Regions from separate parts of the Cupriavidus sp. KK10 genome, predicted to be linked through region 3. Evidence: predicted binding sites of a transcription regulator. Region 3 holds the regulator's gene; each other region holds the start of a gene.
The links. The regulator sigma-54, encoded in region 3, starts transcription at its own class of promoters, with help from an activator protein. The targets are predictions, from matches to a motif close to TGGCANGNAANCTGCTTT.

Region 1 (10,030 bases), 2.3 Mb from region 3:
GACATGCTCGGCCGCGTGCAGGATCATGGCCTGGTTCTCCTGCCGGATGCGCCCGCCCGGGGCATCGCACGCGGGTAGCGGGCGCCGCGCCGTGGCGCTGGCGGGCGCGTCCATCAGCGCGTGCCGTAGAGGCGGTCGCCGGCGTCGCCCAGCCCGGGCACGATATACCCGTGCTCGTTGAGCGTGTCGTCGATGGCCGCGGTGACGATGCCGACCTCAGGGTGCGCTGCACGCAGCGCGCGCAGCCCGGGGCGCGAGGCGATCAGGCACACGTACTTCATGGTGGTGACGCCGGCCTCTTTCAGGCGGTTCAGCGCGGCGATGGCCGAGTTGCCGGTGGCTAGCATCGGGTCCACCACGATCACCATGCGCTCCTGGATGTCTTCCGGCATCTTGAAGTAGTACTCGATCGGCTCCAGCGTCTCGGGGTCGCGGTACAGGCCGATATGCCCGACGCGCGCCGCCGGCAGCAGTTCCAGCATGCCGTCGATAAAGCCGTTGCCCGCGCGCAGGATCGACACCAGGCACAGCTTCTTGCCGGACAGCACCCGCGACTGCATCGGCGCGATCGGCGTGCGGATGGCGACGGTCTCCATGGCCAGGTCGCGCGTGGCTTCGTAGGTCAGCAACTGGCTGATTTCGCGCACCAGCCGGCGGAAGTTGTCGGTGGTGGTCTCCTCGCTGCGCACCAGGGTGACCTTGTGCTGCACCAGCGGGTGGTCGACGACCAGCACGCCGGGCAGGCCGGCAGCATCGGCATCGAGTGGGTCAACAGCGGGAACAGCGGACATGTCGTTCATGGTGACGCTCCTGATGCCACGTTTCACATGCAATGCCTGCCAGCAACGTCGGCCGCCTGGCGGCCGACGTGCTCAGAACACGGTGCCGTCGCTGATGATGGCGAACGGCGGCGCGCCACCCGGGCGCCGCTTGGCGGCAATGCGGCGCCCCGCCGCCCAGGTGCCGCCTTCCAGCACGCGCGCAAGCGGGAAATTTTCTTCCTGCAAGCCAAGCGCCTGGCGCACGCCGTCGGCCACCAGGTCCAGGCCGGTCACTGTCAGCGCGCGCCATTCGACGATCACGGGCTCATCCACCGCATGCGGCACGGCGGCAAAACCGGGGTCGCGCGGCACCATCAGCTCGAAGTCGTAGAGCAGGCCGCCGTTGCGGTATTCGGGCAGGCCCGTCAGCGCGTCCAGCCCGGTCACGGTCAGGCCGGCGTCTTCCAGCGGCTCCAGCAGTGAATAGGTCAGCCATTGCGTGAGCTTGTGGAACGGTACCAGCCCGCCCGGCGCGGCCGGATGCCGCCAGCAGTCGCCCAGCGAAACGCCTTCGACAATGATCCGCCCCGGCCATACCGGCCCCAGGCCGACCAGCAGCGTGCGCAGCAGGAAGCCGGCGTCGAGCTGCCCGTTGACCGCATGCGCCTTCAGGTAGTCGTAGAGGTTGCCCAGCCGCGCCGGCCGGCCGAACAGCGCCGGAGTCGCCTCCATCACCTCGCCCAGGCGGCGCAGCAGGCCGGCGCGGCCTTCCAGCCCCACCAGCGGGTTGTGCTGCGCGACCTGGAAGGCGTGGGCGATGCTGTCGGCATCGATGCGCTGCAGCCGCTCGGCGTCCGCGCGCAGCGGATCGCCCGGCGCGGCCGAGAAGCCGCCGCGCGCGAACAGGACGAAGCTGGCCACGCCCAGCCCTTCCGAGCGCGTCAGCACCAGGTCGCTGGCCGGATCGCGGTAACGCCAGTCCGGGCCGGCGCCGGCATCCAGCAGTACGCTTGGAATGACCAGGTCGATGCCGATGCGGGCGCGCTCCTCGCGGTGCTCTGGCCCGCTCAGCGCGGCACGCTCGCACAACACCTGCCAGCGGTCCGCGCGCTGGTCGACGGCGCCACTTTCAAAATGGCGCCAGCGGCTGTGGTACGGCACCTGCAGGTCCGGATAGCGCTGGCGGATGGTGCTGGCGACATAGTCGGCAATTGCATGCACGCGGTCCGGATGCCAGGTGAAAAGCTCGGACGCGCCGCTGGCCACGTGTTCGGTGACCGCCGCGCAATGCGTGCGCACCGCCTCGGCACACAGCAGCGCCGAGGCGGGATGCCCTTCCGGCACCGGGCTCAGCCAGCCGGCACCCGGCCGCATCTCGTTACCTGTGCCCTGGCGGTCCATGCCGGGCTTGCCATCCTCGGGAAACATCGTCATTCGTTCAACCCCCTGCCCTTTGCCAGGGCCAGTTCGTTCGCATCCGGCGGCGTGTAGTGCGTAAAGTAGCCGGCGGCCACCTTGGCATCGATCTCGACACGGGCATCGGCGGGGATCAGGGCCTCGGGGATGGCCACCTGCTCGACCACCTCGATGCCCTGCGCCACCAGCGCGCCATGCTTCATGTTGCTCATCGACGCCCAGCGGTCGATGCGGCGGATGCCCAGCCAATGGAACACATCCGGCATCAACTCCTGGAAACGCATGTCCTGCACGCCTGCCACGCATTCGGTGCGGGCAAAGTAAGTCTCGGCACGGTCGCCGCCCACCTGCCGCTTGCGGGCGTTGTAGACCAGGAACTTGGTCACCTCGCCCAGCGCGCGGCCCTCCTTGCGGTTGTAGACCACCAGCCCGACACCGCCCTGCTGCGCCATCTCGATGCACACCTCGATGCCATGTGCCAGATACGGCCGGCAGGTACAGATGTCTGACCCGAACACATCCGATCCGTTGCATTCATCGTGCACGCGGCACGCCACGCGGGTCTCGGGCTTGCCCAGCTGGCTGACGTCGCCGAAGAAGTACAGCGTCATGCCGCCGATGGGCGGAAGGAACACCTTCAGGTCCGGCCGCGTCACCAGTTCCGGGAACATGCCGCCGGTCTGCTCGAACAGGCTGCGGCGCAGCACGCTTTCCTTGATGCCGAAACGGGCCGCCAGCCCGGGTAGGTACCACACCGGGTCGACCGCCGCCTTGGTCACCCGCACGTCGCCATTGGCATGGAGGATGTCGCCGTCGGGCTTGAGCCGGCCGGCCGCAATGGCCGACACCAGCTCCGGCATGTTGATATGCGCACGGGTGACGGCGATGGTCGGGCGAATATCCACGCCGGCCGCGATGCGGTCGGCAAAGACGGTGGAAACCAGGTGGCCCCAGGGATCCAGCGAGACAATTTTCTCCGGGTCGCCCCATTGCGGATGCGGCCCAATGGCTTCCGCCGGCGCGGTATCGGTCAGGTCGGTGCGATGGTCGCGCTGCAAAGCGCCCGCGGCAACCGCCAGGGCCCGGTAGATGGCGTAGGCGCCAGCATGAGTGCCGATCACATTGCGCTGTGCCGGATTCGCCAGGCTGGCGATGACCGGCCCGCGCTCGGCCGCCGTGGGGGCGCCCCAGTGGATGGGCTCGGCCGGCTTGTCGCGGCGTGCGTGTGAGGTGAGGACGATATGGTCGGACATGGCACCCTCGGTTCCCGATGGAATCCTGACCAAATGGTCAGGTTTACGATTCCATACTAGGCAACCTTTGTGCCATCGCCCAATGCCCGTTTACGCGAGTGTTGCGGCAATGTGTGTGGCGCCGAACGCAAGTCCGCGCTGGCGGCATGCACGCATCGCGTGCCGGCGGCGGGACATCGCGGGTGCATACGCACCAACAAAAGGCGCGCACGGCCATGCGGGCACGGCGCCGTCCGGGGCAAACCGTGCCGCCGCTGCGCGGCGGTGCCTGCAAGCATTACACGCTTTGCCGGCCGGCGGGGTCGCGGCCGTTGCCCAGCAGCGCACGCAGCGCCGCCAGCGGCTGGGCGCTTTCGATGTAGCGATAAAACAGCACGCCGGCCACATTGCTGAGCCCCCACGCGGCAACCATGCCGAGCGCGTTCAGCACCGGCTGGCCCGGCGCCAGGTTCGACACCAGCGCGTTGACCAGCAGGCAAACCGGAAAGTGAACCAGGAACACCGAATAGGAAATGCGCCCGAAGAAGCCGACCACGCGCGCCCGCGGCCAGCGCTCCAGCCAGCCGCCGCGGCGCGCCACCGCCAGCAGCAGCGCAGTGGCAAGCGCCACCGCGATGCGCAGCCGGAAATCCACCGCCAGCGCCGCCAGCGCGACCGCGCCGATAAGCAGCAGCGGCAACACCGGGCGGCCGGCGTTGGACGCCCAGTAGGCCAGCGCCCCCATGCCATAGGCGCCGAAGAAGTACACGGCCCAGATATCCCACGCGGCATCGCGGTTGAACCAGAACAGCGACGCCACCGCCACCAGCGCCACGATGCCGATGCTGGCCCCGGCACCCGCCGGCGCTTTCCCGCCCGCCACGGCGCGCGCGGCCCACAGCGCGCCCAGCAGCAGCGCAAACAGCTGCAGGTCGATAGCCACGTACCAGACCCCGGCCGAGAGCGCATCGACATCGAGCACGTTATGCAGCAGCGTCACGTGCGCCAGGAACTGCAGCAGGCCGGGCGGCGCGGGGATCGAGTCGTGCACCATCCAATGGCGCGCCAGGGCGGCACCGGCAATGCTGAGCAGCAGCGCCGCGGCAAAGGGCACCACCAGCTTCTGGTAGCGCCGCCACAGCACCAGCAGCGGATGCTGGCGGATCTCCAGCCGGCCATGCGGCGCCAGGCTGCGCGCGGCGAGAAAGCCGCTGATCACTAGGAAGACCTGCACAGCGATGCGGGCGTAGTCGTACAGCCAGTCCACCAGCCCCGGGGCCAGCCGATACGCGGTATCGGACATCGGGCCATAGAAGGCCAGGTGATGGAGCACGATCAACTGGGAGCTGACCGCTTTCAGGGCGTCGATGCAAGGCAGGCGCGACGGACGAGGGCTCATTGTTATAGGAATGCTGCAATTGCCACGGAAGGCGCGATTCTACCTGCTTGCACCGGCTCTAATATGGCGCATACGCCACTACCTATAGATTCGTTACACACTGCCCCGGCTTGTTGCGAGTTTGCCGTCGCGGCCCAAAATTCAACTGTCGGGTGGATAGGGGGGACGTCAGGCTTGAACCACGCATTCAAGGGACGTTTCTTTGTGCGCCAGTAGGCTAAGCTACAATCACCATTGCCACTGGGGCCCGCTTATGCAGCACCGCACGCTCTTCTCCCGCGCCGGTCACGCCTTCCGTTGCGGCTTGGCTGTGTGCTCCCTCATCGCCCTTCTGTCCGCGGCCCTGGCGGGATGCGAGGGAGTCCCGCGGGATACCGCGGCGACACCGCCACCGCCCCGTCAACCGATTGCGCCCAGCGACGACGTGTACCCCGCCCCGACCACGGTGCGCGACACGAGACCTGCGGCGCGCACTCCGTAGGCAGCATTTGCCGGCCGCGCCCCAGCAACCGCGGCCTGATTAGCCGGCCGAGCGCTGCAAGCGCATCGATACCGAAAAGCTGTCCGCGGGATGCACCGTCACCGAGACTTCGAACGTCTCGCCGGCCGCATCCATATAGCGCCGCACGATCTTCAGCGCCGCGGCGCCAGGGTCCAGCCTGAGCGCGTCAGCAACGCGCCGGTCGCTGACCGCAACCGCGCGCACATCCTGGTAGATCTCTGCAATCTGCCGGTCATAGCGTGACTCGATCAGCGTGCTGACCAGCGTGTCGGGCGACTCCCGCACCATCTCGCCGATCTCCGCATAGGCAGGATCCACGTAGACATCGGTCCACGCCATCGGCGTGCCGTCCTTGCCGCCATCCATGCGCAGGCTAGAGATGCGCAGCCAACGCGCACCGGGCGCGCAGCCGATTTCCGCCGCGACGTCGGCCGGCACGGCAACCTCCTCGACCGACTGCACCACGCGCAGGTGCTCCGCGCCGAACTGCACCAGGTCATCCACCGACGCCAGCGACGGCCGGAACACCGGCCGCGGCCTGGCCGATTCCACCCGCGTGCCCACGTTCTTGCGCCGCGACACCAGTCCCAGCTGCTGCAACTCCTGCAGCACCGCACGGATGGTGTAGCGGCTGGCCTGGTACTGCTCGCACAGCTCGAATTCGGTGGGCAGCAGCGACCCGACCGCGTAGCGGCCGGTGGTGATCCCCTCGATAAGTTGCCTGCTGATCTCTGCTGGATTGGATTTATTCATGACCGCCTGCCGCGTCACAACCATTGAACGCGGGTTAACCCTCATTTTCTAAATATGTTCGAACATATTTAATGTGGATATGTTCGAACATATTACCGGACTGCCCCTTTCCCCTCAAGGTAGCACCATGACCCTGTTCTCTGCCCCCACCGCCAGCACCGTCGTTGATTCCATCCTGTTCCGCGATGCCTTTGGCACCGCCAAGATGCGCCAGATCTTCTCCGATGTGGCGCTGATCCAGCGCTATATCGACGTCGAGGTCGGGCTCGCCAGGGCCGAGGCCAGGGTCGGCGTGATCCCGGCGGAAGCAGCCGAGGTCATCGCCCGCGAATCGCGCCTGGAGCGCATCGACTTCGACCACATGCGCGAGGAGACCGACATTGTCGGCTATCCGATCCTGCCGCTGGTGCACCAGCTGGTAGCGATGTGCGGCGAGGCCGGGCGCTACGTGCACTGGGGCGCCACCACGCAAGACATCATGGACACCGCGGTCGCGCTGCAGGTGCGCGACGCGCTCGACAGCATCGACGCCGATATCCGCGAACTGCGCGGCATCCTGGCCGACCTGGCGGTGAAGCACCGCGACACCCCGATGGCGGGCCGAACCCACCTGCAGCAGGCGCTGCCGGTGACCTTCGGCTACAAGGTGGCGATCTGGCTGGCCATGTTCGACCGCCACCAGCAGCGCCTGGCAGAACTGCGCCCCCGCGTGGCCGTGGTCGAATTCGCCGGCGCCGCGGGCACGCTGGCGTCGCTGGGCGGACAAGGCGACAACAAAGGCTTCGTCGTGCAGGAAGCCCTGGCTGAAGAACTGGGCCTGGGCGTTCCCGCAACCACCTGGCACGTGGCGCGCGACGGCTTTGCCGAGGCAGTGAACCTGCTCGCACTAATCACCGGCTCGCTCGGCAAGATCGCGCTCGACATCATGATCATGGCGTCGACCGAGTTCGCCGAGGTCTACGAGCCCTTCGTCAAGGGCCGTGGCGCCAGCAGCACCATGCCGCAGAAGCGCAACCCGATCTCCAGCGAGCTGATGCTGGCGGCCTCCAAGGCGGTGCGCCAGCACGCCGGCCTGATGGTCGACGCGATGGTGCAGGACTTCGAACGCGCCACCGGCCCCTGGCATGCGGAATGGATCGCCATCCCCGAGAGCTTCATCCTGAGCGCCGGCGCGCTGCACCAGGCCAGGTTCGCGCTGGGCGGCCTGATCGTCGATGAAGCCCGCATGAAGCACAACCTGGGCATCTCCAAGGGCCTGATCGTGGCCGAGGCCGTGATGATGGGCATGGCCCCCCATATCGGCCGCCAGCAGGCGCACGACGTAGTCTACGACGCCTGCCGCACCGTCAACGAACACGGCGGAACGCTGGCCGACGCGCTCGCCGCGCTGCCCGAGGTCACCCAACACTTCGACCGCGCCACCATCGACCGCATGACCGATCCGGCCAACTACCTGGGCCTCGCGCCGCAGATGGTCGACCGCGCCATTGCCCTTTCCAAGCAATCCGCAGCCTGAAACCGCAGACCAGTCGCCCGGCATGCCGCTGAACAAGGCACAGGCGATCTGCCATCACAAGAACACCGACACAGGAGACAAACCCCATGAACCCCATCAGCAAGCTGGCCGCGTGCGCGGCACTGGCCATCGCCACGGCGGCGGCCGCTACCCCGGCGTTGGCCCAGGCCTGGCCGACCAAGCCGATCACCTGGATCGTCCCGTTCGCAGCGGGCGGACCGACCGACGCGCTGGCGCGCACCATTGCCGAGCGCGTCTCGCGCGAGGTCGGCCAGTCGATCATCATCGAAAACTCGCCGGGCGCCGGCGGCACTGTCGGCGCGGCCAAGGCGGCGCGCGCGCCGGCTGACGGCTACACCATGCTGGTGGGGCACATGGGCTACATGGGCGCGGCCCCCGCGCTGTACAAGAAGCTGCCCTACGACCCGGTCAAGGATTTTGCGCCGGTGTTCCGCTTCCCGGATACGCCGATGGTGCTGATGGTGCGCAAGGACCATCCCGCCAAGGACGTGCGCGCGCTGGTCGAGTACGGCAAGAAGAACCCGGGCAAGCTCAATATCAGCAACGCCGGCATGGGCTCCACCTCGCACCTGGTGGCGACGCTGTTCGCCGCGTCGGCGGGTATGCAGGTGTCGCTGGTGCCGTACAAGGGCGCCGGCCCCGCGCTGATCGACGTGATCGGCGGGCAGGTGGATGGCATGTTCGACCAGACCAATACCGCGCTGCCGCAGATCACCGAGTCCAAGGTGCGGCCACTGGCGGTGACCTCGGCCACCCGCGTGGCGCAGCTCAAGGATGTGCCGACGCTGGCGGAGTCGGGGCTGCCCGGCTTTGAAGCCAGCACGTGGTACGGCATCTACGCGCCCAGGGGCACGCCGCAGGCCGTGGTCGACAAGATGCAGCAGGCCTACCTGAAGGTGATGAGCGACAAGGCCTTCACCGGCAAGATGACCGCACAGGCAATCCAGATGCTGCCGCCTGAGCAATACACCGCCGCGGCGCTGGGCAAGCACACCCAGTCCGAGATCACCCGCTGGAAGACCGTGGCGGCCAAGGCCAACATCTCGCTGGACTGAGCACCATGTCCGGATTGCGCATAGAACACGACGCCTTCGGGCCGGTCGACATCCCCGCCGACCGCTACTGGGGCGCCCAGACGCAGCGGGCGCTGGCGATCTTCGAGGTCGGAGAAGAACGCTTCCCCGCCTGCCTGGTCCACGCCTTCGGCGCGCACAAGATGGCGGCGGCCAAGGCCAACCTGCGCTGCGGCGTGCTGGATGCCGCCATCGCCGAGGCCATCATCGCCTCCGCGGCCGAGTTGCGCAGCGGCCAGTTCGACAGCCATTTTCCGCTGACCATCTGGCAGACCGGCTCGGGCACGCAGACCAATATGAACGCCAACGAGGTCATCGCCAACCGCGCCAACGAGCGGCTAGGCCAGGCCCTGGGCACGCGCGCGCCGGTGCACCCGAACGACCACGTCAACGCGTCGCAGTCTTCCAACGACAGTTTCCCGACCGTCATGCACATGACCGCCGCGCTGGAACTGGAAGACCGCCTGCTGCCCGCGCTGGCGCTGCTGCGCGACACCCTGCGCGAGCGCGCCCACGCCTTTGCGGATGTGCTCAAGATCGCGCGCACGCACCTGATGGATGCCGTACCCATGACCATGGGCCAGGCCTTCGAAGGCTTCACCGCGCAGGTCGATCACGCCATCGAGCGCGTGCGCGACGCCCTGCCCCGCATGCTGTTGCTGCCGCAGGGCGGCACTGCGGCCGGCACCGGCCTGAACGCGCCGGCGGGCTTCGCCCAGGCGTTTTGTGCGGAAGCCAGCCAGCTGACGGGCCTCGCCTTCCGCCCCAACCCGTGCAAAGTCGAGGGCATGGCCGCGCACGATGCACTGGTCGAACTGTCCGGCGTGCTCAACGTGATCGCCGTCTCCTTCACCAAGATCGCCAACGACCTGCGCTGGCTCGGCTCGGGCCCGCGCTGCGGGCTCGGCGAGCTGCTGATTCCGGAGGACGGCCTGACCTCGTCGATCATGCCCGGCAAGCGCAACCCGACCATCGCCGAGGTAATGATGCAGGCCGCCATGCAGGTAGCCGGGAATCATGTCACGGTGACCATGGCTGGCGCCTCCGGCAGCTTTGAACTGAACGTGGCCAAGCCGGTGCTGATCTACAACGTGCTGCAGTCGGTGCGCGTGCTGGCCGACAGTGCGCGGGTGTTCGCGCAACGGCTGGTGCAGGGGCTGGTCCCCAACCAAGATCAGCTGGCACGCAACCTGGACAGTCCGCTGCTTGCGGTGACCGCGCTCAACCCGGTGCTGGGCTACGACCGTGCAGCGCAGATCACGACGCATGCCGTTGCGAAGGGAATTTCGCCGCGGGAAGCCGCGATTGCGCTAGGATTTCTGAGCGGTGAGGAATTTGACCGGCTGGTGAACCCGAT
Region 2 (10,030 bases), 640 kb from region 3:
CTACGACGACGCCGCGCCGCTGGCCGCGTACTACTTCAACTATCGCAAGACCTCCATCTATGGCGGGTCCAACGAAATTCAGAAGAACATCATCAGCCAGATGATTCTGGGGCTGTGAGGAGACACGCAACATGAACTTCAATCTCAGCGACGAACAGAAGCAGCTGGCCGACGCCGTCCGCCGTTTCATCGACAAGGACTACGGCTTCGAGTCCCGCAAGAAGAACTACGAAAGCGCCGCCGGCTACGGCGGCGCCGCCTGGGGCTCGCTGGTCGAGCTCGGCCTGACCGCGCTGCCGGTGCCGGAAGCGCAGGGCGGTTTCGCGGGCAAGGCCCTGGACATGATGGTGGTGCAGCAGGAACTGGGCCGCGGCCTGATCGTGGAGCCGTACCTGGCCACGGTGGTCGGCGCCTACGCCCTGGGCCTGGCCGGTGGCCAGGATGCACTGCTGGAGCAGGTCGCCGGCGGCGAACTGAAGCTGGCCGTGGCCTTCAACGAGCCGCAGGCGCGCTACGAGCTGAACAACGTGCGCGTCACCGCCCGCGACGGCAAGCTCAGCGGCCGCAAGGTCGTGGTGGTGCATGGCGGCCAGGCCGACAAGCTGATCGTGTCGGCCCGCAGCAGCGGTGCCGAAGCCGACCGGGATGGCATCTCGCTGTTCCTGGTGGATGCGAAGGGCGCCGGCGTCAGCATCAAGGACTACCGCACCATCGACAACCTGCGCGCGGCCGACATCACCTTCCAGGATGCCCCCGCGCAACTGCTGGGCGAAGCCGGCAAGGCCTTCCCGGTGATCGAGCAAGTGGCCGACTACGCCGCCGTGCTGCTGTGCGCCGAGGCCGTGGGCGTGATGGATACGCTCAATGCCGCCACTTTGGAATATGCCAAGACGCGCCAGCAGTTCGGCCAGCCGATCGCGCGCTTCCAGGCGCTGCAGCACCGCATGGTCGAGATGTTCATCCACGCCGAGCAGTCGCGTTCGATAACGCTGCTGGCCGCTGCCCGCTTCGAAGAAGTAACGCCGGAAGAGCGGCGCCGCTATGTCTCCGCCGCCAAGGCGCGCGTGGGGCAGGCAGCGCGCACGGTCGGCCAGGAGGCGGTGCAGATCCACGGCGGCATGGGCGTGACCAACGAACTGCCGGCCGCGCACATGTTCAAGCGGCTGACGCTGATCAACACGACCTTCGGTGACGTGGATCACCACCTGGGCAGGTTTGCTGCCCAGCCCGGGTTCCAGGAAGCTGCCTGATCCTGCCCGTCCAGTCAAAACCGCGCTGTAGTCCAGGCGCGGTTTTTTTCTTTGGAGACCGTTAGGGGCGGGTTCGGCAAATACGGACGCCAGCCCCCGGCGGCCATGCGATCATTGCCTGGACAAAGTGCCCTGGCGCCAATCACTACAGAGAGACAACCGATGCTGTATTTCGAGGACTTTGAAGTCGGCAGCCGCCGCGAACTGGGTTCGTACCTCGTCACCGAGGAAGAGATCCTGGCTTTTGCGCGCCAGTACGATCCGCAGCCGTTCCATATCGACAAGGAGGCCGCTGCCAGGAGCATCTATGGCGGTGTGATATCGAGCGGCTGGATGACGTGCTCGATCATGATGCGGCTGCTGGTGCTGAGCAGCACCGGCAAGTCAGCCAGCATGGGCTCGCCTGGTGTGGATGAGATTCGCTGGCTCAAGCCCGTCTATGCCGGCGACACGCTCAGCGTCGTGCTGAATGTGCTCGATACCCGGCCGTCGCAGTCCAAGCCGGACCGCGGCGTGGTCCACACCCAGTGGGAAGCCACCAACCAGCGCGGTGAACTGGTCTGCACCGTCAAGGGCATGGGCATGTACGGCCGCCGGCCCGCCTGAGAACACTCAACCCACCATCGAGGAGACAACCGACATGCGCACCATCGCATCGCTTGAAGAACTGGAAGGCCTGCAGGGCCAGGAAGTCGCGGTCAGCGACTGGATCGAGGTGACCCAGCAGCAGGTCAACCAGTTTGCCGATGCCACCGGCGACCACCAGTGGATCCACATCGACGTGGAGCGCGCAAAGAAGGAGTCGCCCTATGGCGGCCCGATCGCCCACGGCTTCCTGACGCTGTCGCTGCTGCCCAAGTTCATGCACAACGCGCTGCACATGCCATCGAAGATCGGCGTCAACTACGGCCTGAACCGCGTGCGCTTCACGGCGCCTGTGCCGGTAGGCAGCAAACTGCGGGCACGAATCAAGCTGCTCAAGGTCGATCGGCTCGATCCGCTGCCGAAGTCTCCTGAACTGGTGGGCGCTCAGTCCACCTGGGAAGTGACGATCGAGCGCGAGGGCAGCGACCGTCCGGTGTGCGTGGCGGAGTCGATTTCGCGCCGATATGGATGAACTGCGGCTTGATCCGCGCCAAGGGTTCTGACGCAGTGCGACAATATGCCACATAGTGTTGTCGCACCCCGAAAAGCCGCGCATGCGCGGCTTTCTGCATATTCAAAGCCGAATTTGTGCGCTTGACGCCGGTCAATGCACGGAAAGCCATTCTCGAGGTCGATTGTCCGATAAAACGGACACTGTGTTTTGTGCCGTTGGGTTTACCCCTAATGTTGCGTTGCGGTACAGTCGCGCCCACGATGTTTTACGTGTTGCGCTCCCCGGCCGAAAACCGCGCTTGCCATGAAGGCAAGTCCGTCGGGAAGTGCAAAAACTTCGTATTCCAACGCTACCCGGCCGCTGTACTGAGCCGGGACCGTTCGCGGTTTCGGCCAGGTGCCGCAGCGCCGGCAAGGTCCTACAGGGCCTGCAGCGCACGCAGTCAGTTGTCCTTCCGTGTTCATGGCGTTGCAAGGCCGCATGGTCCCTCGGCGATCGATCCGCCGCCCGACCGCAACGCCAGCTAAGGACACGTCCTTCCGGTTTTCCCTCAGCCCCACGCCTCTTGCGCGAGCATCAGGCGGTTTAGCCGCGCTTTTGCCCGAAGCGCGGTGTAACCAAACCAGTCGTGACATGAAGAAACCCATACTGCCGCGTTGGACGCGGTTCCTGCCTTGCCTTGGCCTGCTCCTGCTCGCCGGCTGCAACATGACGCTGCTCGACCCGAAAGGGCAGGTCGGCGTCGACATCAAGAACATCATCCTGATCGCTACGTGGCTCATGCTGCTGGTGGTGCTGCCGGTGATCGTGCTCACGCTGGTGTTCGCCTGGAAGTACCGCGCGTCCAATACCTCGGCGCGCTATGAGCCGGACTGGTCGCACTCCACCGCGATCGAAGTGGTGGTATGGCTGATCCCCTGCCTGATCATCATTGCGCTGGGCATCATCACCTGGAAGTCCTCGCACGATCTGGACCCGTACAAGCCGCTTGAATCCAGCAAGAAGCCGGTCACCGTCGAGGTGGTGGCGCTGAACTGGAAGTGGCTGTTCATCTATCCGGAACTGAAGATCGCCACGGTCAACCAGATCGCCTTCCCGGTCGACACCCCGGTGAACTTCAAGATCACCTCGGATTCGAACATGAATTCGTTCTTCATCCCGCAACTGGGCAGCCAGGTGTACGCCATGGCAGGGATGGAGACCAAGCTCCACCTGATCGCCAACGAAGCCGGTTCTTACGACGGCGTGTCCGCCAACTACAGCGGCGGTGGTTTTTCGGGCATGAAGTTCAAGGCGATGGCCATGTCGAACTACGAGTTCGACCAGTGGGTCGCCAAGGTTCGCGCCTCGTCCACCGAACTGGGCGTTGAAGGCTACAAGACGCTGGCACAACCCAGCGAGAAGGAGCCGGTCACGTACTACGGCAAGGTGGAAGACCAGCTCTTCCGCAACATCCTGCACAAGTACATGGACCACAGCGGCACGGCTGTCGCCGCCGACGGGTTCAAGGGCGGCCCGATCTGCACGTCGCGCAACACCCTCGGTGAAGAGCAGCTGTCGATGACCACGCCGGCCAAGCTGGCGCTGGGCGCGCAATCCTAGGAGCAATGATGTTTGGCAAGTTGAGTTTGTCGGCGATTCCGTTTCATGAGCCGATCATCATGGTCGTTCTGGCCGGCGTCGCCGTGGGCGGGGCCGCGCTGCTAGGCGCGATCACCTATTTCAAGAAGTGGGGCTACCTCTGGAACGAGTGGTTCACCTCGGTCGACCACAAGAAGATCGGCGTGATGTACTGCCTGGTCGCCCTGATCATGCTGCTGCGCGGCTTTTCCGACGCGATCATGATGCGCGCCCAGCTGGCGCTCGCCACCAATGGCGCGACCGGCGTGCTGCCGCCTGAGCACTACGACCAGATCTTCACCGCCCACGGCGTGATCATGATCTTCTTCGTGGCCATGCCGCTCATGACCGGCCTGATGAACCTGGTCGTGCCGCTGCAGATCGGCGCGCGCGACGTGGCCTTCCCGTTCCTGAACACGCTCTCGTTCTGGCTGTTCGTCGCGGGCGCCATGCTGGTCAATATCTCGCTGGGCGTCGGTGAATTCGCCAAGACCGGCTGGCTGGCCTACCCGCCGCTGTCGGGCCTGGACTTCAGCCCGGGCGTGGGCGTGGACTACTACCTGTGGAGCTTGCAGATCTCAGGCCTGGGCACGCTGCTGACCGGCGTGAACTTCCTGGTGACGATCCTGCGCATGCGCGCCCCGGGCATGACCCTGATGCGCATGCCGGTGTTCACCTGGACCGCGCTGTGCACCAACGTGCTGATCGTGGCCGCCTTCCCGGTGCTGACCGTGACCCTGGCGCTGCTGGGCCTGGACCGCTACCTCGGCATGCACTTCTTCACGAACGATGGTGGCGGCAATGCCATGATGTACGTGAACCTGATCTGGATCTGGGGCCACCCCGAGGTGTACATCCTGATCCTGCCGGCGTTCGGCATCTTCTCTGAAGTGATCGCCACGTTCTCGGGCAAGAAGCTGTTCGGCTACAAGGGCATGGTGTACGCGACCGCCGCCATCATGGTGCTGTCGTTCATCGTGTGGCTGCACCACTTCTTCACGATGGGTTCGGGCGCCAACGTCAACGCGTTCTTCGGCATCACCACCATGATCATCTCCATCCCGACCGGGGTGAAGATCTTCAACTGGCTGTTCACCATGTACCGCGGCCGGGTCCAGATGACCACGCCGGTGCTGTGGACGCTGGGCTTCATGATCACCTTCGTGATCGGCGGCATGACCGGCGTGCTGATGGCCGTGCCGGCTGCTGACTTCGTGCTGCACAACAGCCTGTTCCTGATCGCTCACTTCCACAACGTGATCATCGGCGGCGTGCTGTTCGGCTACCTGGCCGGCATCACCTACTGGTGGCCGAAGGCGTTCGGCTTCAAGCTGAACGAGCGCCTGGGCAAGTACGCCTTCTGGTGCTGGCTGGTGGGCTTCTACTTCGCCTTCATGCCGCTGTACGTGCTGGGCCTGATGGGCATGACCCGCCGCCTGAACCACACCGACAACCCGGCCTGGACGCCGTGGCTGTACCTGGCCGTGGTCGGCGTGGTGTTCGTGGCGCTGGGCATCTTCTTCCAGGTGCTGCAGATCGTGGTGTCGATCCGCGACCGCAAGAAGCTGGCCGACGTGACCGGCGACCCGTGGGGCGGCCGCACCCTGGAGTGGGCCACCTCGTCGCCGCCGCCGTTCTACAACTTCGCGCACACCCCTGTGGTGCGTGACCTGGACGCGTTCGCCGACATGAAGGCCCGCGGCGAGACCCTGCCGACCGAAGGCTACGAGAAGATCCACATGCCCAAGAACACGGGCGCGGGCTTCATCATCGGCGCCTTCAGCCTGGTGTTCGGCTTTGCCCTGACCTGGCATATCTGGTGGATGGCCGCGGTTGGCCTGGTGGGCATGATCTGGGCGTTCATCCACCGCAGCAACGACGACCACATCGACTACTACGTGCCGGCCACCGAGGTCGAGCAGATCGAAACGCGCCAACTGCAGCGCATTGCTTCGCAAGCCTGAGAACCATGTCGACTCAAGTCCTAGACCGCATCCCCGCGCAGGCAGGCGCCTCGGCTCACGCCGACGCGCACGGCCATGACCATGCGCACCACGATACCAGTGCCAATACGGTGTATGGCTTCTGGATCTACCTGATGAGCGACTGCATCATCTTCGCCGGACTGTTCGCGGCTTTCGCCGTGCTGCGCGGCGAGCTGGCAGGCGGCCCGTCGGCGAAGGAGCTGTTCGAGCTCAACTACGTGCTGGTGGAGACCTTCATCCTGCTGTTCTCCTCGATCACGTACGGCATGGCGATGATCTCGCTGCAGAACCGCAGCCTGAGCCGCGTGCAGGTGTGGCTCGGCGTCACGTTCCTGCTGGGCCTGGCCTTCATGGCGATGGAAATCAACGAGTTCCATCACCTGATCGCCGAAGGTGCCGGCCCGGGCCGCAGCGCGTTCCTGTCGTCATTCTTCACCCTGGTCGGCACCCACGGCCTGCACGTTGCCAGCGGCATGCTGTGGATGATCGTGCTGATGTGGCAACTGTCGAAGAAGGGCATCACCCCGACCCTGACCAAGCGCCTGACCTGCCTGTCGCTGTTCTGGCACTTCCTGGACGTGGTCTGGATCGGCGTGTTTACCGTGGTCTACCTGATGGGACATCTGTGATGGCACAACACAACGCACCGGCGGCGCACGGCGCCCACGACTCGCACGATTCGCACGCGGGCCACGACACCCACGCCAGCTTCAAGTCGTACGCGATCGGCTTCATCCTGGCCGTGATCCTGACCGTGATCCCGTTCAAGCTTGTGATGGACGGCAGCATGGACAAGGGCACCATCCTCTGGATCATCCTCGGCATGGCCGTGGTCCAGATGCTGGTCCACCTGAAGTACTTCCTGCACCTGGACACGTCGTCTGAGCAGCGCAGCAACGTGATCGCGCTGCTGTTCACCGCGCTGATCCTGGTGATCGTGGTGGCGGGTTCGCTGTGGATCATGCACAACCTGAACGCCAACATGATGGTGATGTAAGGACCCAGCGTCCTGGCATCGAAAGCGGGGCCCCGGAAGGGGCCCTTTTTTTTGCCCATGCCAGCCTTGGGGCATGGTGCCCGGCCCTGGTGCGGGGCGCGCAGCGCCTGGCGCCTTTCGCATGCCGCCCGCACGGAATTGCACCGATGCACGGGAGTGGTGCGCGCGCCGCCCGCACTGCCCTGGTGCGGATACGCGATCGCCGGCAGCGGTAGCGCCTGCGCGCCGCGCCAGCAGGCCGTCTGCCGCCGGCGCAGTGGGTATCAGGCCGTTTGCCTCCATGGCACGCTAGTTGCAGAAGCATCACCCGGGGAGCGTAGTCCCTGACCAACACCATAAACGGGAGCTGCAAAATGCAACGACGTGACATGCTGAAGCTGTCGGCGATAGCCGCCGCGGCGATGATCGGTACCAGCCCGCTGGCGCTGGCGCAGTCCAAGGAGCCGATCAAGGTCGGCATCCTGCATTCGCTGTCCGGCACCATGGCCATTTCGGAGACGTCGCTGAAGGACGTGGCCCTGATGACCATTGATGAGATCAACAAGAGCGGCGGCGTGCTGGGACGCAAGCTGGAGCCGGTGGTGGTGGACCCGGCCTCGAACTGGCCGCTGTTCGCGGAAAAGGCGCGCCAGCTGATCACCAAGGACAAGGTCGCAGTGACCTTCGGCTGCTGGACCTCGGTGTCGCGCAAGTCGGTGCTCCCGGTCTATGAGGAACTGAACTCGCTGCTGTTCTACCCGGTGCAGTATGAAGGCGAAGAGATGTCGAAGAACGTCTTCTACACCGGTGCAGCGCCCAACCAGCAGGCGATCCCGGCGGTGGAATACCTGATGAGTAAGGAAGGCGGCGGCGCCAAGCGCTTCTACCTGCTGGGCACGGACTACGTCTACCCGCGCACCACCAACAAGATCCTGCGCGCCTTCCTGAAGAGCAAGGGCGTGGCCGACAAGGACATCGAAGAGGTCTACACCCCGTTCGGCCACAGCGACTACCAGACCATCGTCGCCAATATCAAGAAGTTCTCGCAGGGCGGCAAGACCGCGGTGATCTCCACTATCAACGGCGACTCCAACGTGCCGTTCTACAAGGAGCTGGGCAACGCCGGGCTGAAGGCCAAGGACGTGCCGGTGGTGGCGTTCTCGGTGGGTGAAGAGGAACTGCGCGGCATCGATACCAAGCCGCTGGTGGGCCACCTGGCCGCATGGAACTACTTCATGTCGGTCAAGAACCCCGAGAACGATGCCTTCCGCAAGCAGTGGGCGGCATGGGTCAAGGCCAACAATCTGCCCGGCGGCGACAAACGCGTGACCAACGATCCGATGGAAGCCACCTACGTCGGCATTCACATGTGGGCGCAGGCCGTGAAGAAGGCCGGCACCACCGACACCGACAAGGTGCGCGCCGCCATGTACGGCCAGACCTTCAAGGCACCGGACGGCTTCACCCTGACCATGGGCGAGAACCACCACCTGTACAAGCCGGTGATGATCGGCGAAGTGAAGGGTGATGGCCAGTTCTCGGTGGTGTGGAAGACGCCGAAGGCGGTGCGTGCGCAGCCGTGGAGCCCGTTCATCGCGGGTAATGAAGGCAAGCCGGACAAGGTGATGTAAGCGGACGCCAGTCCGGCCCCTGACGATGGCTTCCTTCTCCCGCAAGGCGGGGGAGGGGAGCGCATCGCCCCCTTTCGCACACCCAGAACAACAAGGCGCTGAAGCGCCGCCACTGCGCCAGCCACTATGCCCAAACTACTTCCGACAATGGCCATGCCATGGCTGCGCGCCTTGCTGGCGGCGCTGCTGCTGGCGGCTGCGCCGTGGGCCGCGGCGCTGACGCAGGCCGACCTGAAGCCGCTGGCCGAAGACGATTTCGATGCCAAGACCGCCGCGCTGGCCGCACTAGCCAAGGCACCCCCGGCGGAAGCCGGCCCGATCCTGAAAGCCTTGCAGGACGACGCGCTGCAATATGCACCATCGGTCGGCATGGTGCGCCAGGACGGCGACAAGACCGTCGATGCCATTACCGGCAAGCCGGTCGCGGTGAAAGCCGACGAACTGGAGTCCCTGACCCTGAACAACAGCCTGCGTGCGCTGGTCGACAGCGCCGCCAGCAGCCTGCTGCTGCAGTCACCCGACATCGCGGTGCGTGCGCAGGCGGTCGCCACGCTGCGCGCCCAGCCGGAAAGCGCCTCGCGCGCCGCGGTCGAAGCCGCGCGCAAGAACGAGGCCGATGCCGGCCTGCGCACCAGCCTGGACGTGATCTGGGCCAACCTGGTGCTGGCCGAGCCGGCCGATCCGGCAGCGCATGACGCGCGGCTTGAAGCCATCCGCATCCTCGGCAGCGACAGCAACCCGCAGAGCCGCCAGAAGCTGGCGCCGCTGGTGGAGCGCGACAGTGCCGGCAACTACCGCGAGCCCGATGCCGACGTGCGCCTGGCCGCGCAGCAGGCGCTGGACACGCTGCGCAGCGACCAGCGCCGCGCCGAGCTGATCGGCAACCTGTTCGCCGGGCTGAGCCTGGGCAGTGTGCTGCTGCTGGCCGCGCTGGGGCTGGCCATTACCTATGGCCTGATCGGCGTCATCAACATGGCGCACGGTGAATTCCTGATGATCGGCGCCTATGCCACCTACGTGGTGCAGTCGCTGTTCCGCGCCTACGCGCCGGGTGCGTTCGACTGGTACCTGCCGGCGGCGCTGCCGGCCTCGTTCCTGGCGGCAGCCGTGGTGGGCTTCGTGCTGGAGCGGCTGGTGCTGCGCCACCTGTACGGCCGCCCGCTGGAAACGCTGCTGGCCACCTTCGGCGTGAGCCTGCTGCTGATGCAGGCAGTGCGCACGCTGTTCGGCGCGCAGAACGTGGAAGTGGCCAACCCGGCGTGGATGAGCGGCGGCATCGAGTGGATGCCGGGCCTGGTGATTCCCTACAACCGCATCGTCATCATCCTGTTCGCGCTGGCGGTGGTGGCGGTGGCGTGGGCGGTGCTGAACCGCACGCGGCTCGGGCTGTTCGTGCGCGCCACCACGCAGAACCGCACCATGGCGGCCTGCGTCGGCGTGCGCACCTGGAAGGTCGACAGCTACGCCTT
Region 3 (10,030 bases):
ATCAGGAATGGCGCGGCCAGCATCGACAGCAGCATCGACGCCAGGATCACCTGGATCAGCACCGGGTCGACCAGGTTCAGGCCGTCGATCTGGTTCAGCAGCACGAAACCGAATTCGCCGGCCTGCGCGAGCCCCAGCCCGGTGCGGATGGCCACCCCCTGGCGCGAGCCGAAGACCCGCGCCAGCAGCGCGATCAGCACCAGCTTGAACAGCACCGGCACCACCAGCAGCGCCAGCACCAGCCATACGTGATCCAGCACTACGCGGATATTGAGCAGCATGCCGATGGTGACGAAGAACAGCCCCAGCAGCACGTCGCGGAACGGCTTGATGTCCTCTTCCACCTGGTGGCGGTAGGGCGTCTCGGAGATCAGCATGCCCGCCATGAAGGCGCCCAGCGCCATCGACAGGCCCAGCCGCTCGGTCAGCGCCGCCATGCCCAGCGTCACCAGCAGCAGGTTCAGCATGAACAGTTCCTGCGAACGGCGCGCCGCCACCACGTGGAACCAGCGGCTCATCAGGCGCTGGCCGAGGAAGAAGATGGCGCCCAGGGCCACCACGATCTTGACCGTGGCCAGGCCCAGCGCCACCATCAGGTCGCCCGGATCGCGCGACAGCGCCGGGATCACGATCAGCAGCGGCACCACCGCCAGATCCTGGAACAGCAGGATGCTGATGATATTGCGGCCGTGCTCGCTTTCCAGCTCCATGCGCTCGGACAGCATCTTGGAGACGATCGCGGTGGAAGACATCGCCAGCGCCCCGCCCAGCGCCACCGACGCCTGCCAGGACAGCGGGAACAGCCAGTTGAAAGCCCAGCTGGCCGGCACCACCGCCAGCATCGACAGCACCACCTGCGAGCCGCCCAGGCCGAACACCAGCCGCTTCATCGAGCGCAGCTTGGTCAGGTTGAACTCCAGCCCGATCGAGAACATCAGGAAGACCACGCCGAATTCGGCCAGGTACTTGGTCTGCGCGGTGTCGCTGGCCAGCCCCAGCGCATGCGGGCCGATCAGGATGCCAACGGCCAGGTAGCCCAGCATCGGCGGCAGCTGCAGCATGCGGAATGCGACCACGCCGAAGACGGCGGCGGCCAGCAGCACCAGGGTCAGTTCCAGCGGAGAATGCATCAGGCGGTCTGGGTGACCGGCCAGGCGCGCGTCCGACCCGGCACGGGCACCCTGCCGGCAAAATACGGCGAGCACGGCAAGCACGACGTGCGCCATGGGTCGGGCCAGGCGCCATCGCATTCGTTGGTATACTTCGTCGCCATGATAGCCAATTTCGATGCGGATCGAGCACTCAGACTCGCCCGCGACACTCTCCAGACCGAAGCCGATGCGGTTTCCGCACTTTCCGGACGCCTGAACGGCGACTTTGCCCGTGCCGTGCTGCTGATCCTGCAATGCACCGGGCGCGTGGTCGTCTCGGGCATTGGCAAGTCCGGCCATATCGGACGCAAGGTCGCGGCCACGCTGGCCTCTACCGGCACGCCGGCGTTCTTTGTGCACCCGGCCGAAGCCAGCCACGGCGACCTGGGCATGGTCACGCGCGACGACGTGCTGATCGCCTTCTCCAATTCTGGCGAGACCGGCGAGCTGCTGTCGATCATCCCGATCGTCAAGCGCATCGGCGCGCGGCTGATCTCGGTCACCGGCAACCCCGACTCCAACCTGGCCAAGCTGGCCGACGTCCACCTGGACGCGGCGGTCGAGAAAGAAGCCTGCCCGCTGAACCTGGCGCCGACGGCCAGCACCACCGCGGCGCTGGCGCTCGGCGATGCACTGGCAGTGGCGGTGCTGGACGCGCGCGGCTTTGGCGAGGAAGACTTCGCCCGCTCGCACCCCGGCGGCGCGCTCGGGCGCAAGCTTCTGACCCATGTGCGCGACGTGATGCGCACCGGCAACGCCGTGCCCGAGGTGCGTGAGAACACGCCGCTGGCCCAGGCGCTGATGGAAATCACCCGCAAGGGCATGGCCATGACCGCCGTGGTGGATCCGGACGGACACGCCATCGGCGTCTTCACCGACGGCGACCTGCGCCGCCTGCTGGAAACCCCGCGCGACTGGAAGACCGTGCCCATCGGCGAGGTCATGCACCGCAACCCGCACGTGGTCAACGAGAACCAGCTCGCCGTCGAGGCGGTGCAGGTGATGGAAGCCAACCGCATCAACCAGCTGCTGGTGGTGGACGACGACGGCCGCCTGACCGGCGCGCTGCATATCCACGACCTGACCCGCGCCAAGGTCATCTGAGCGGGCGCGGGCCCGGCACAACCGGCACAACGCCAAGGACACCATGCAGGCACTCCTCGCCTCCCTCAGCGGCATCGTCATGCGGCTGCTGCCGCTGCTGCTGATGGCCTTCGTGGCGGGCAGCACGTTCTGGCTGGTCCAGATCAACTCCCCCAAGGAAGACCTGGCCGCGCAAAGCACCAAGAAGCATGAGCCTGATTACTTCATGGACCGCTTCTCGGCCACCGAGCTGGCGCCGGACGGCAGCACCAAGATCCGCTTCACCGGCGAGCGCATGGTCCATTTCGAGGACGACCAGACCTACGAAGTGACCCGGCCCGCCATGCGCGCGTACGAGCCGGACCGCCCGCCGGTCACCGCCCGCGCCGATATGGGCCGCATGAACGCCGAGGGCTCGGTGATCGACCTGTACGGCAACGGCTTCGTCATGCGCCAGCAGGGCGTGGACGTGTCCAAGGACCCGCAGCTGACCGCCGCATCCAGTTATTTCCAGCTGCTGATCAATGACGACATCGTCAAGACCGACAAGCCAGTCAAGCTGACGCGCGGCCCGTCGGTGATGACCGCCAACGGCCTGATCTTCAACAACGTCACGCGCGAAGTACAATTGCTCGGCAATGTACGCGGCACCATCATCACCGGGCCGTCCCCAGGCCGCGCGCCGGGGTCCTGAGCCCCGGCCCGGGGGCCGCACCAACCCGCACCAACATACCCAGACGCCCTCAAGCAACCCCTGCCAACATGACTGCTTCCCTGACGACATCGTCCCGTCGACGCACCGCCCCGGCTCTGCTCGCCCTGGCCATGGCCTTCGGCCTGCTGGCCCAGCCCGCCCTGGCCGAGCGAGCGGACCGCGACAAGCCGATGGTGCTGGAGGCGGACAACGCCAGCTACGACGACGTCAAGCAGATCTATACGCTGACCGGCAACGTGGTGCTAACCAAGGGCACCATGATCCTGAAGTCCGACGCCGCCGAACTGCGCACCGACCCCGAGGGCTACCAGTTCGCGGTAGCCACCGCCAAGCCGGGCAAGCAGGCCTACATCCGCCAGAAGCGCGAAGGCGTCGACGAATACATCGACGGCTGGGGCGACCGCATCGAGTACGACGGCAAGCAGGAGTACTCCAAGCTGATCGGCAATGCCCGCATGGCGCGCCTGCAGGGCGCCAAGCAGGTCGATGAGATCCGCGGCGCGGTGCTGACCTATGACAGCCGCAAGGAGTTCTACACGGCCGCCGGCGGCGGCAGTGGCGACGCCGCGGCCGCCAATCCGTCCGGTCGCGTGCGCGCGGTGTTGTCGCCGCGCCAGGACCAGAAGGCCGGCGCCACGGGCAATGGCGGCTCGCCGCTGGACCTGAAGACGGCGCCCGCGCCTGCCAACAAACCCTGACGCCTGGCGCCGGCTTGCCTGCCCGCGCCAGAAACGCCTGAACGCCAGACCGTGCCAATGACCGATACCGCAACCATCGCCGACAAGCCTTCCGTCGAAGCCTCCACCGTCCTTCCCGGCGGCAGCACGCTGGTCGTGCGCCACCTGAAGAAGCGCTATGGCTCGCGCACGGTGGTCAAGGACGTCTCGCTCGACGTGAAGAGCGGCGAGGTGGTCGGCCTGCTCGGGCCTAACGGCGCGGGCAAGACCACCTCGTTCTACATGATCGTGGGCCTGGTGGCGCTGGACGAAGGCGATATCGTGCTCGACGGCGACCACATCAGCGGCCTGCCGATCCACGAGCGCGCGCGCATGGGGCTGTCGTACCTGCCGCAGGAAGCCTCGGTGTTCCGCAAGCTCAACGTCGAAGAGAACATCCGCGCGGTGCTGGAGCTTCAGGTGAGCAACGGCAAGCCGCTGCCCAAGACCGAGATCGAGCGCCGCCTGGATTCGCTGCTCGACGACCTGCAGATCGCGCACCTGCGCAACAACCCGGCGCTGTCGCTATCGGGCGGCGAGCGCCGCCGTGTCGAAATCGCGCGCGCGCTGGCGTCGTCGCCGCGCTTCATCCTGCTGGACGAACCCTTCGCCGGCGTGGACCCGATCGCCGTGGGCGAGATCCAACGCATCGTCAGTTTCCTCAAGGCACGCAATATCGGCGTGCTGATCACCGACCACAACGTGCGCGAGACGCTCGGCATCTGCGACCACGCCTACATCATCAGCGAAGGCACGGTGCTGGCCGCGGGCCAGCCCGAGGAAATCATCGCCAATGACGCAGTGCGGCGCGTCTACCTGGGCGAGAACTTCCGCATGTGACTTAACGGCCTGCCCGCGAGCGGCAGGCCTCTTCGCGGGCGCGCGTGGGCCCTCCCACAGCCAGCGGCGATCGGACCGCATAAGCGATAGCAATTTCCGTTCCAACAACGGAAAGATGCGCATAGAATAGCTCGCATGAAACCGTCGCTACAGCTCCGTCTTTCCCAGCATCTGGCCCTGACCCCGCAACTGCAGCAGTCGATCCGGCTGCTGCAGCTCTCCACGCTGGAACTGCAGCAAGAGGTCGAACAGGCGCTGACGGAAAACCCGCTGCTCGAGCGCGAGAACGACTGGATCGAAAGCCCGCTGCGCGTGGCGGCCGACGGCTCGGTCAACCTGCAGAGCGCACCGGCGCCCGCCCCGGCTGAGCCCCAGGGCAATGGCGAGGCTCGCGCCGACGGCGCGGGTGACGACGACAGCTATGGCGACAGCGGCAACGGCGACGACTACGGCAGCGGCGACTGGAGCCTGGACGACTTTGCCCGCCGCCCCCAGGGCGACGAGGATGAAAAAACGCCGATGCAGCTGCGCGAGGCCGAGCCCACGCTGCGCGAGTACCTGATGGAGCAGCTCACGCCGCTGAAGATCTCGGCGCGCGACAAAGGCCTGGCCATCTTCCTGATCGAATCGCTCGACGACGATGGCTACCTGAGCGCATCGCTTGAGGAGATCTGCACGGAGTTGCCGGAAGAACTCGAGTTCGAGATCGACGAAGTCCACGCCATCCTCACGCTGCTGCAGAGTTTCGACCCGCCCGGCGTGGGTGCGCGCAACGCCGCCGAGTGCCTGGCCCTGCAGTTGCGACGCCTGACGCACCCGCAACGCGAACTGGCGCTGAACATCGTTAGCAATCACCTGGAGTTGCTCGCAGTACGCGACTACACGCGGCTGAAGAAGGCGCTGCAGGTAGATGAAGTGGCACTGAAGTCCGCACACGAACTGATCCGCTCGCTGGCGCCCTACCCCGGCCATGCGTACAGCCGCCCGGAAGCGGACTTTGTGGTGCCGGACGTGTTCGTGCGCAAGGGTGGCGGCGGCTGGATCGCGCAGCTCAATCCGGATGTGATGCCGAGGCTGCGCATCAACGATATGTATGCCCAAATCCTGCGTGGCGCGAAGGGTGAGTCCGGCACGGCCGGACTGCAGCAAAAGCTGCAAGAGGCGCGCTGGCTGATCAAGAACATCCAGCAAAGGTTCGACACAATCCTGCGTGTCTCGCAGGCCATTGTCGAGCGTCAAAAGAACTTTTTCAGTCACGGCGAAATCGCCATGCGCCCCTTGGTTTTGCGGGAGATTGCCGATACACTGGGTTTACACGAGTCAACCATCTCCCGGGTGACGACCAATAAATTCATGGCAACGCCGATGGGTACTTTCGAACTGAAGTACTTCTTCGGCAGCCACGTGTCCACCGAAACCGGTGGCGCGGCTTCATCAACGGCCATCCGCGCCTTGATCAAGCAACTGATAGGAGCCGAAGACCCGAGGAATCCCCTTTCCGACAGTCGCATTGCCGAACTGCTGGGTGAGCAAGGCTTTGTTGTTGCGCGCCGCACTGTTGCCAAGTATCGCGAAGCCCTGAAGATCCCCGCAGTCAATCTCCGCAAGTCTTTGTAGCCGAGCCCACCGCCTGCCTGGTGAGGCTCTTTCAGAAGGAGAAGCGCTATGAACTTCAAGATCAGTGGACACCACCTGGACATCACGCCCCCTCTGCGTGAGTACGTGGAAACGAAGCTGGAGCGAATCGTCAGGCATTTCGATCAGGTCATTGGCGTTAGCGTGCTGCTCTCTGTCGACAACCACAAGGAAAAGGACCGGCGTCAGTACGCGGAAATTAATCTACATCTCAAGGGCAAGGACATCTTTGTCGAGGCGCATCACGAAGACCTATATGCAGCGATCGACGCACTCGTCGACAAGCTGGACCGTCAGGTGATCCGCTACAAGGATCGCGTGCAAGGCCACGACCGCGAAGCGGTCAAGTACCAGATGGCCGCAGCGCAAATGCAGCAATGACCGTGCCCGGCAGCCCCGCAGCGGGCTGCTGAATCAGGATTGAACAGGCAAGCCGCGCCACGAAGCGCGGCTTTTTTGCGCCCTTGCGTTCCGGGTTGCCGCCGGCATGCCGCGCCCGCACTGGCGGTGCGGCCCGGCTGTGGCGCCGGAGCCAACGCTTTTCACCCGAATGGGCAAGAGTGTTCGCAAGCGCAGCGCCAAGGTGTATGCTGCGCCATACAAAGAGAGGGAATCCTGGCCGCGCCCCGCATCGGTGCGCCGGCTCCCGGCCCGGAGGCACGATTGCATCACCATGTATCGTTCTGCACCGGCTTGCCCCGCTGCGCTGCACAATACGGGGGTAGTCGCTGCTCTATAATGGGCCGGACGCCTCCGGCCAGGCCAACGGCAGCCCGGAGCCAGCCCACTGCCCCGCGGAACGATCTGCCCGCTAACTGAAATCCTGCGCATCGCCCATGAATCGTTTGGCCAAATTGCTGCCACCCGGCAACATCACCCTGGACGTCAGCGTCACCAGCAAGAAGCGTGTGTTCGAGCAGGCCGGGCTCCTCTTCGAGAACAACCATGGTGTGGCGCGCGCCATCGTGACGGACAACCTGTTCGCGCGCGAGTCGCTGGGATCCACCGGCCTGGGCGCCGGCGTGGCGATCCCGCACGGCCGCATCAAGGGCCTGAAGCAGCCGCTGGCCGCCTTCATGCGCCTGGCCGAGCCGATTCCGTTCGAATCGCCGGATGGCAAGCCGGTATCGCTGCTGATCTTCCTGCTGGTGCCCGAACAGGCTACGCAGCAGCACCTGGAAATCCTGTCAGAAATCGCGCAACTGCTTTCCGACCGCGACATGCGCGAAGGACTGGCCACGCTGCCGACGCCCGATGCCGTCCATCAGTTGCTGATCGCATGGCATCCCTGATCCCCTGATCCCCCAGGCGGGCCGGCACCAGACCGGGCAGGCGCCAGGCGCTTCGCAAACCGCCCCACCAGTCATACCGCATGGAACTCACCGGCGTCACCTCCCAGTCCATCTTCGACGACAACGCAGCCGACATCAAACTCTCGTGGGTGGCCGGCCTGGAAGGCGCGGACCGCGCCTTCGACGTGGAGTTCGCCCGCGAAGCCACCTCCGCCGCCGACCTGGTGGGCCACCTGAACCTGATCCACCCCAACCGCATCCAGGTGCTCGGCAAGCCCGAAATCACTTATTACCAGCGGCTGGACGATGAGACCCGCAAGCGCCAAATGGGCGAGCTGATCCTGTTGGAGCCGCCCTTCCTGGTGATCGCCGACGGCATGGAGCCGCCGCCCGACCTGGAACTGCGCTGCACGCGCTCGTCCACGCCGCTGTTCACCACGCCGGTGTCGTCGGCCGCGGTGATCGACCACTTGCGCCTGTACCTGTCGCGCATCTCCGCGCCGCGCGTGACCATGCACGGGGTCTTCCTCGACATCCTGGGCATGGGCGTGCTGATCATGGGCGAATCGGGCCTGGGCAAGAGCGAACTGGGCCTGGAACTGATCTCGCGCGGCCACGGGCTGGTGGCCGACGATGCCGTGGACTTCGTGCGCCTGGGGCCGGATTTTATCGAAGGCCGCTGCCCGCCGCTGCTGCAGAACCTGCTTGAAGTGCGCGGCCTGGGCCTGCTCGACATCAAGACCATCTTCGGTGAGACCGCGGTGCGGCGGAAGATGAAGATCAAACTGGTGGTGCAGTTGGTGCGCCGCAACGACGGCGAGTTCGAGCGGCTGCCGCTCGATTCGCAATACCTGGACGTGCTGGGCCTGCCGATCCACATGGTCAAGATCCAGGTGGCGGCCGGGCGCAACCTGGCCGTGCTGGTCGAGGCCGCGGTGCGCAACACCATCCTGCGCCTGCGCGGCATCGATACGCTGCGCGACTTCATGGACCGGCAGCGCGCCGCGATGCAGGCCGATGCGGTTTCGCGCGGCCAGGGCCGCCTGCTCTGAGCCCCAGCGTTTTCATTTGCTTACAACGGCGTTGACGCAGAACGTCAACGTTCTTCAGGCATGCTCCGTTTTGTGCTGTAATGGGCATCGCGCCCGTTACGGAAGCTGCAACGCCGGCAATGGCGCGCGGCCATGAAGTTTTCCACACCCAGGAGAGCAAGCATGAAGAAACTGATCGCGATGTGCGCGCTGGTCACCCCGATGATCGCCGCCAGCGCTTTTGCACAGACCACGGCCACGCCGGCAACCCCCGCCACGCCAGCCAAGCCAGCGGCCACCGCACCGGCAACGCCGGCCATGCCTGCCACGCCCGCCACCCCGGCTACCCCGGACAAGCCCGCAGCCAACGCCCAGCAGGACAAGATGAAGGCCTGCAATACGCAAGCCGCCGGCAAGAAGGGCGACGAACGCAAGGCGTTCATGAAGGAATGCCTGTCCAAGGGCGCGTCCAAGACCCAGCAGGAGAAAATGGCTTCCTGCAGCAAGTCGGGCAAGGGCAAGAAGGGCGACGAATACAAGGCCTACATGAAGGAATGCCTGTCCAAGGCAGCCTGAGCCGCAGCCAGCGCTGCAAACTGACGGCAAAAGCATGGCGAACCGCGAGGTTCGCCATGCTTGCTTTGTGCGTGGTGTCATGACGCCTTCATCACGTGATGCTATGCTTCAGTTGCTATGCGCATCATCCTCATCACCGGCATATCCGGTTCCGGCAAGTCCGTCGCACTGAACGTGCTCGAAGACGCAGGCTACTACTGCGTGGACAACCTGCCGGCTCAGTTCATCCCGGAACTGACCCGCTACCTCGACAGCCAGGGCTATACGCACCTGGGCGTCGCCACTGACATCCGCAGCCGCGAGTCGCTCGACCAGCTGCCCGACACCGTGCGCGCGCTGGCCGCGGAGCACCAGGTCGAGGTGGTGTTCCTGACCGCCAGCACCGACGCACTGGTGCAGCGCTATTCCGAGACGCGCCGCCGCCACCCGCTGTCGGTGCGTACCGACGGCATGCCGGGCCCTGGCGTTGAACCGGCCTTCAACGACACCGCGCTGATGGAAGCGATCGAGATGGAGCGCGCGCTGCTGAGCCCGCTGGCCGAGGCCGCGCACCGCATCGACACCAGCAATGTGCGCACCAATACGCTGCGCAGCTGGATCAAGGAGCTGATCCGCGACGACAGCCAGCGGCTGACGCTGCTGTTCGAGTCGTTCGGCTTCAAGCATGGCGTGCCCAGCGATGCGGACATGGTGTTCGACGTGCGCTCGCTGCCCAACCCCTATTACGACCTGGCCTTGCGCCCGCTGACGGGGCGTGACACGCCGGTGATCGACTTCCTGCAGGCCCAGCCAATGGTGCTGGCAATGGCCGAGGATATCCGCGCCTATGTGGAAAAGTGGCTGCCAAGCTTCATTGCCGACAACCGCAGCTACCTGACCGTGGCGATCGGCTGCACCGGCGGGCAGCATCGCTCGGTCTATATTACGGAAAGGCTTGCCAACTACTTCCGGGCGCATGGTAATGTGCTGGTGAGACACCGAGAGCTCGCAC

Region 1: KB879_RS13165 (GTP cyclohydrolase II) is a predicted target of sigma-54. The motif match lies at 3,488-3,505, and genes of this name have one in related genera.
Region 2: urtA (urea ABC transporter substrate-binding protein) is a predicted target of sigma-54. The motif match lies at 7,233-7,250, and genes of this name have one in related genera.

The regions. Positions count from the first base shown of each region.
Region 1 covers NZ_CP073677.1:2,770,132-2,780,161, forward strand. Annotated here, with positions in the region: gene KB879_RS13150 (TetR/AcrR family transcriptional regulator) at 1-114, opposite strand, end outside; gene upp (uracil phosphoribosyltransferase) at 114-800, opposite strand; gene KB879_RS13160 (URC4/urg3 family protein) at 873-2,195, opposite strand; gene KB879_RS13165 (GTP cyclohydrolase II) at 2,192-3,430, opposite strand; gene KB879_RS13170 (acyltransferase) at 3,708-4,808, opposite strand; gene KB879_RS13175 (GntR family transcriptional regulator) at 5,329-6,063, opposite strand; gene KB879_RS13180 (adenylosuccinate lyase family protein) at 6,191-7,579, shown strand; gene KB879_RS13185 (tripartite tricarboxylate transporter substrate binding protein BugD) at 7,666-8,655, shown strand; gene KB879_RS13190 (lyase family protein) at 8,661-10,030, shown strand, end outside.
Region 2 covers NZ_CP073677.1:1,082,176-1,092,205, forward strand. Annotated here, with positions in the region: gene KB879_RS05310 (acyl-CoA dehydrogenase family protein) at 1-118, shown strand, start outside; gene KB879_RS05315 (acyl-CoA dehydrogenase family protein) at 132-1,250, shown strand; gene KB879_RS05320 (MaoC family dehydratase) at 1,413-1,856, shown strand; gene KB879_RS05325 (MaoC family dehydratase) at 1,891-2,367, shown strand; gene cyoA (ubiquinol oxidase subunit II) at 2,983-3,951, shown strand; gene cyoB (cytochrome o ubiquinol oxidase subunit I) at 3,960-5,933, shown strand; gene cyoC (cytochrome o ubiquinol oxidase subunit III) at 5,939-6,583, shown strand; gene cyoD (cytochrome o ubiquinol oxidase subunit IV) at 6,583-6,951, shown strand; gene urtA (urea ABC transporter substrate-binding protein) at 7,305-8,561, shown strand; gene urtB (urea ABC transporter permease subunit UrtB) at 8,709-10,030, shown strand, end outside.
Region 3 covers NZ_CP073677.1:440,144-450,173, reverse strand. Annotated here, with positions in the region: gene KB879_RS02330 (monovalent cation:proton antiporter-2 (CPA2) family protein) at 1-1,130, opposite strand, end outside; gene KB879_RS02325 (SIS domain-containing protein) at 1,272-2,255, shown strand; gene lptC (LPS export ABC transporter periplasmic protein LptC) at 2,299-2,928, shown strand; gene lptA (lipopolysaccharide transport periplasmic protein LptA) at 2,997-3,647, shown strand; gene lptB (LPS export ABC transporter ATP-binding protein) at 3,705-4,505, shown strand; gene KB879_RS02305 (RNA polymerase factor sigma-54) at 4,641-6,122, shown strand; gene hpf (ribosome hibernation-promoting factor, HPF/YfiA family) at 6,171-6,521, shown strand; gene ptsN (PTS IIA-like nitrogen regulatory protein PtsN) at 6,977-7,432, shown strand; gene hprK (HPr(Ser) kinase/phosphatase) at 7,513-8,484, shown strand; gene KB879_RS02285 (PsiF family protein) at 8,647-9,039, shown strand; gene rapZ (RNase adapter RapZ) at 9,157-10,030, shown strand, end outside.